2 regions of the Saccharobesus litoralis genome follow, and region 1 is predicted to be linked to the other one. Evidence: predicted binding sites of a transcription regulator. Region 1 holds the regulator's gene; the other holds the start of a gene.
What was found. The regulator FNR, encoded in region 1, switches genes on or off when oxygen is low (the NO sensors DNR and NnrR bind a similar motif). The targets are predictions, from matches to a motif close to TTGATCTAGATCAA.
Positions count from the first base shown of each region.

Region 2: a site for FNR is predicted at 1,310-1,323, ahead of ubiU (ubiquinone anaerobic biosynthesis protein UbiU). Genes of this name have one in related genera too.

Region 1 covers NZ_CP026604.1:3,678,634-3,682,058, reverse strand. The annotation lists gene C2869_RS13175 (heavy metal translocating P-type ATPase) at 1-467, shown strand, start outside; gene ccoS (cbb3-type cytochrome oxidase assembly protein CcoS) at 464-712, shown strand; gene C2869_RS13165 (sulfite exporter TauE/SafE family protein) at 718-1,365, shown strand; gene fnr (fumarate/nitrate reduction transcriptional regulator Fnr) at 1,414-2,145, shown strand; gene uspE (universal stress protein UspE) at 2,338-3,273, shown strand; gene rlmF (23S rRNA (adenine(1618)-N(6))-methyltransferase RlmF) at 3,291-3,425, opposite strand, start outside.
Region 2 covers NZ_CP026604.1:1,339,883-1,343,307, forward strand. The annotation lists gene nrdG (anaerobic ribonucleoside-triphosphate reductase activating protein) at 189-641, opposite strand; gene ubiT (ubiquinone anaerobic biosynthesis accessory factor UbiT) at 634-1,191, opposite strand; gene ubiU (ubiquinone anaerobic biosynthesis protein UbiU) at 1,326-2,321, shown strand; gene C2869_RS04695 (U32 family peptidase) at 2,340-3,212, shown strand; gene pdxH (pyridoxamine 5'-phosphate oxidase) at 3,321-3,425, shown strand, end outside.

The sequences.
Region 1 (3,425 bases):
AAAAGTTAATTTTAAGTGGTGATACAAAAACGTCAGTGGCATCTGCGGCCAATCACCTACAATGTGACTATTTTGCTGAATTAAAACCAATAGACAAAGTGAGTCAATTACATCAAATTCAGCAACAAAACAAATTAGTGGGTATGGTTGGCGACGGTATAAATGACGCTTTGGTGCTATCTGCTGCCGACATCAGCATTGCAGTGGCCAACGCCACCGATCTAAGTAAACAAAAATCAGATATTATTTTAATGAGTCACCAGCTTAACAAAATTAACTGGATATTTACGGTATCAAACAAGCTTAACACTATTATCAAGCAAAACTTATGCTGGGCATTAGGCTATAATTCGCTAGTATTGCCATTAGCTTGTATGAACATACTATCACCTTACGTTGCAGTATTTGGTATGTCATTAAGTTCACTACTGGTTGTTATCAACTCGACTCGGCTTTTAAAATTATGAACGTAGTTTACGTACTCATCCCCCTTGCTATTGTTATTGTATTAATTGCTATAGGTGTGTTTTTTTGGGCGGTTAAATCCGAACAATTTGATGACCTAGACAGACAAGCCTATAACATTCTTTTTGATGATGAAAATAAGCCAAATAAGCCCGCAACCGCCAATGATGTAGTCGATGGCTCGGTTAAAGAACAAACACCAACGGATCACCAAAAATCGTCCAAGCAAGAAAGTGATTTGTCATAAGCAGTATGCTAACTGAACTCATCAGCGCATTTACCATTGGTTTTTTGGCATCATCACATTGCCTTGCCATGTGTGGCGGGATCAGCGCAGCTATTGGCCATGATAAAAATTGTGTTGCCATCGCCGCTTATCATTTAGGCAGAATAACCACCTATACGTTAATTGGCGCATTGGTAGGTTTGGCTAGCCAAACCTTGCTAAGTGAGATTAAGCCCGCTCTAATTGTGGTCAAAGTGCTAGCAGGTAGCTTAATTATATTAATGGGCTTATACGTTGCTCGCCTTAGTTTACTCATTAACTACTTTGAAAAACTATTCACGCCGCTTTGGCAACTAATTCAACCCCATGCAGCTAAAACCTTAAAGCAAAAATCCATTAGCCAACGCTTTGTGGCCGGTGCGCTTTGGGGTTGGCTGCCTTGTGGATTAGTCTACTCAACTGTCGCATGGGCCATGAGCAGCACTAGCCTTTACCAAGGCGCATTAATCATGCTTTGCTTTGGAATTGGTACATTACCTTCAATGCTAACAACCTCCTTTATGTCTCAGCAGGTTGTGCAATTATTAAAACATAATCAGGTAAAGTTAGTGGCTGGACTATCTTTATGCGCTTATGGAATATACACAATATTCGTAGGGGTATTGCAACTTTAGGATATTGTCGTAGACTGTACGATTAATAAGGTCGCTAAGGTTATCTCAATGGAAAATTCAGGATTTTCATGTGCAGTTAGTTGTAATAACTGCAGTATCAGCTCTCTTTGTTTACCCGTGTCTTTAAATAAAACAGATATGGATAAGCTTGATGAAATCATTCATCGCAAGCGCCCATTCCAAAAAGCGGAAAAACTATTTGAAGCCGGTAAACCATTCAAATCTTTGTATGCCGTGCGTTCTGGCTCGTTTAAATCTTATACTATTTCGAGCCAAGGTGATGAACAAATAACCGCCTTTCATTTACCCGGTGATATTATTGGCTTTGATGCCATCCATAATAAAATTCACCCTAGTTTTGCTGTCTCATTAGAAACCTCATTAGTGTGTGAGATCCCGTTTGACACACTTGATAACTTATCAGCTAATATGCCGCAACTGCGCCAGCAAGTGATGAAATTAATGAGTAATGAAATCACCTCAGATCAAGAGCTGGTGTTATTATTAAACCGCAAAACCGCCGAGCAAAAATTGGCAGCGTTTATCAGTAGCTTATCCTATCGATTTGAGCAACGCGGATTTTCACCAAACGAATTCCGGTTAACCATGACCCGCGCTGATATTGGTAACTTCTTAGGTTTAACTGTCGAAACTATCAGCCGCTTACTCAGCCGCTATCAAAAAGAAAATTTAATTAGCGTTAACGGAAAATTTATCAGTATTGTCGACCATAAAGGCTTAGATGAATTATCAGGCAGCCGTAACAACATACTCTGCTAATTTTGCAAAACAAATTGAATTGATAAAAAGCCAGGTTTGACCTGGCTTTTTGTTTTTAGCCTTCGCTGACCACCAATATCTTAACGTTGATTAACCAAAACGCCTGTTTGCTCTGTATCAACTAAATTCCCGCTGTTTTGCCAATATTGAACTAAAATTATTGTTAAGCACTCACAAAGCGGGATCCCTACCATGGAAAAATTTAATCGAATTTTAGCCGTCATTGACCCAACTCAAACAGAACAGAAAGCATTAAATCGAGCGATAGAGTTGGCCTCCAAAACAGGGGCAAGTGTCACGGCCATAATGACCATATTCGACTTTTCATATGAAATGACGACTATGTTGTCTAGCGAAGAGCGCCAATTAATGCAAAGCGCTGTTATCGATGACCGCAGTAATTGGCTAGAAGGTATTTTAGATAAAAAAGCGGATCAAGCAAGCCAACTACATGCAAGAGTGTTGTGGCATAACCGACCTTATCAAGCCATATTAGAGACGGTTTTAAAAGATAATTATGATCTGGTTATTAAAGCGACTCACGAACATGATGTACTAAAATCAGTCATTTTCACTCCTACTGACTGGCACTTGTTACGTAAATGTCCAGTCCCACTGTTGTTAGTTAAAGAACATGCTTGGCCTGAAAACAGTAAAATAATAGCGGCGGTCAATGTTAGTAGCGATGAAGCTGAACACAGGTCACTCAATAAAAAAATTATAGAACAAGCCAAATCGGCCGCTCGCGTTTTGCATTCAGATGCCATACTCGTCAATTGCTACCCTGGTACGCCTGTCAGCTTAGCGGTTGAAATCCCTGAGTTTGATCCATCGAGTTATATCGAATCGATACGACAACACCATCTTGATGCTATGCAAACCTACGCTGACCAATATCAAGTTAAACCAGAGCATTGTGTAGTAGAAGAAGGATTAGCTGAAGAAGTGGTGCCCAAGTTATCGACCGAGATGGATGCCGAACTTGTTGTTCTGGGGACAATTGGCCGTACAGGACTATCAGCTGCGATTATAGGTAATACCGCAGAACATATGTTAGATGCCATCAACTGTGACGTACTGGCATTAAAGCCGGAAGGCTATGTTTGTCCAATTAAACTCAATACTTAACTTGATTGCATTAATTGTCAGGTATAACACCATGCAAGGATGCGACTCACTTTATTGCCCTGCGCCATATCAATAACGCGTACCTGTTTTGCCTTAACCTGCTGCAAGCGCTTTTGTAAGGGTTTGATATTTTCTTTTTTAGAAATTAAACA
Region 2 (3,425 bases), 2.3 Mb from region 1:
TCTGCAATTAAGTAATTCGTCGAGCAACCGGTGACACTATATCTTGTGTCTTGGAGCAGTATTAAGCACCACATATAGTATTAATTCCAGTTGAGAAGAGATCTCAATTGACGCAAATCAAGCCGTTTTTATAAATACTTTACAAGCCTATTTTTGTTGGTTTAAATCAAAGAAATTGTGTTTACTGCCTAGTGTGTTTGAAACTTGGCATTGAGCAGCTCTCCCGTGTGTACGTTAACAAACCTTTGGTTAGTGGTGGCTTTGTCTAGGCCTCCCAATTTGGGCTGCCACCGTCCATATTTAACATAATCTAATTGAGCCAATATAGGTTTGCTCAACTTATCTTTACCTGTATACAAACACGTCTTAAGCCCACGCTTTTTAGCAATACTCAAGCAAATAATGAGTTGATCACTTTGCCACTCACCGCCAAAAAACACCACACAACTGATCAAGGCTTGGTACTTATCTAACCATTTAATGTAATCTGCTTCTGTTAATGGTTGACCATAATTGGGGTCGTGGATCTCTGGGCTATGGCAACCTTCGCACTTTAGTGCGCAGCCGGTGATAGTGAACAATAACGACACTTCACCTGGCACTTCTTGCAATACCACTTGTGGTGTTAAGTAATTAAACATGACTTACCCCTTGCGACACATGCAGCTCAGCATAAAAGTCGATAAATTGATTTAATGGTTTGGCTAACACATCGCGATCAAACGCATCTAAGAAGTTTTTCAAAGCCAAGCCAAAATCTGTATCACCCGTGATCTGCAATTGGCGTCGAAAAAATAAGGTATCGGGATCACACTGTTGCGCTGCCATTAAGACAAAGGCTTTATGTTGACCACTAATGGTGACGTCAGCCTCTTTACTGTCTCTAGCATTAGCCGTACCTGGTCGCCGACAGGTGATCTTGGCTTTCTGATCTTTTCGCTTATTGGCTGATGGTGTAACAGAGATCTGCACATGCAATGGAATATCGAGCATTTTTAAGCCTAGCCATTTGCCTTGCAAAAAATTTAACTCTCCATTGTTTAATGGTTCAGCAAAGACTTGGTTAAACATCTCAGCCAACACGCTATCCATTAAACGTTGTGGCAATATTTGCTGACTAAAAGCGAGGAGTTTAGGTACTACAACATTAGCGGGTGCTAGACGGTTTAACTGAGAAAATAATTGGGTCATGTGAGTCTTATGGGTTAAAAATTTGTAAATCAGTATAAGAAGCTAATAGCCCGCACCTTTAATCTAAATCAACGAAACCCTGCTTCTAGGCTTTTATACTGCGATTCATTCCTTCATCATGATGTGGATCAATTATGCAATTATTGAGCCCCGCTGGTAGCCTGCCAGCGGTAAAATCAGCCTTAAAGCAGGGTGCTGATGCTATCTATATCGGCTTAAAAGACGACACCAACGCCAGACATTTTTCCGGCTTAAATTTTGACAATAAAACCATCGGCCAAGCCGCCCAATTAATCCAACAGCAAAATAAACTGTTACATATTGCCATTAACACTTTTGCTCACCCAGGCCAGTTTAAGCGCTGGCAATACGCGGTTGATCATGCCGTCGATATCGGCGCCAATGTGCTGATACTAGCTGACATAGGTGTGTTAGATTATGCAGCCAATCGCTATCCTGATATCGAGTTGCACTTATCGGTGCAAGCGTCGGCAACCACAGCACAAGGTATTCAGTTTTATCAAAATAACTTTGGTATTAAGCGCGCGGTATTGCCGCGCGTATTGTCGATACATCAAGTAAAACAGCTGGCGCGCACAACCAAGGTGGAGCTTGAAGTCTTTGCTTATGGCAGCTTGTGTATTATGGCAGAAGGACGCTGTTATTTATCTAGCTATATGACTGGCGAAAGCCCCAATACAGCTGGTGCATGTTCCCCCGCCAAATATGTAAGATGGCAAGAAGACGGGCGATATTTAGAATCTCTTCTTAACGACGTGATGATCGACCGTTATGCGCCGGATGAAAACGCTGGCTACCCCACCCTATGCAAAGGCAGGTTCGATGTTGGCAGCCATACCTACCATGCGCTTGAAGAACCAACCAGTCTTAACACCTTGCAATTATTGCCGGAGCTAATTAACACCGGCATTAGCGCAGTCAAAATCGAAGGGCGACAACGCAGCCCAGCTTATGTTGCCCAAGTCACCCAAGTATGGCGCCAAGCGATAGACGCCTGTTTGCAAAACCCGAGTGATTTTGAAGTCGAGCAAAGCTGGAATACCAAGTTAGCCCAGTTATCGGAAGGCAGCCAAACCACGCTGGGCGCTTATCACAGAAATTGGCAATAATTAGATGGAGAAAAACCTATGCAATATTCCCTTGGCGCCATTCAATATTATTGGCCAAAAACAACAATCGAAGACTTTTATCAACAAGCCGCGCAAAGCCCGGCTGACATTATTTATTTAGGCGAAAGTGTTTGTAGCAAACGTCGTGAACTTAAATACAAAGATTGGCTTGATGTCGCCCAACAGCTAGCGGCGGTAGGTAAACAAGTAGTGCTATCCACCATGACATTATTAGAAGCGCCGTCTGAAGTTAATGTATTAAAACGTTATTGCGATAATGGTGAGTTTTTAGTTGAAGCCAATGATATTAGTGCTGTGCAACTGTTGAGTGAAAACGGTGTGCCTTTTGTCTGTGGTCAGCCGATTAATATTTATAATGCGCGTAGCCTCAAACAGCTGCGTAGTTCAGGCATGATGCGTTGGGTGATCCCTGCTGAGCTGAGTCGCGACTGGATCACCACTTTGCTAAATGAGTATGCCGAGCTTTATCATAATCAAGATTTTGAAGTGGAATTGTTTGCCTATGGTCATTTGCCATTAGCATTCTCAGCCCGCTGTTTCACCGCCAGATCAGAAAACCGCGCCAAAGATGATTGTGAATTGTGCTGTATTAACTATCCGCAAGGGCGACCGACTTATAGCCAAGATGGCCAGCAATTGTTTGTACTTAACGGTATTCAAACTCAAGCCGGAAAATGCAGCAACTTAATTAATGATTTGGTAGATGTTGATGATTTAATCGATATTATTCGCATCAGCCCGCAAGCGGAAAACACGTTCGATATTCTGCAAAACTTTATCGCACAAGAAGCCTCGCCGGTTAAGCAGCCATTAAGTAAACAACAAACCAATGGTTATTGGCACAATATTGCGGGTATGCACTCAGTTTAAAGACAGGCTAAATAGGCTTTTGTAGCGCCAGTTAATCTATATCAATTAACATTGTCATTGAGGTTTTTATACTGCGCGCTATCAATAAATGACACCTAAGGTGATCCTATGGATTTAGCAAACCAACGCCGCGAATATAGGTATGCTAATTTAGATCTTGAGCAAGCTAATAAAGATCCATTACCTCAACTATTGAGTTGGTTAGATCAAGCG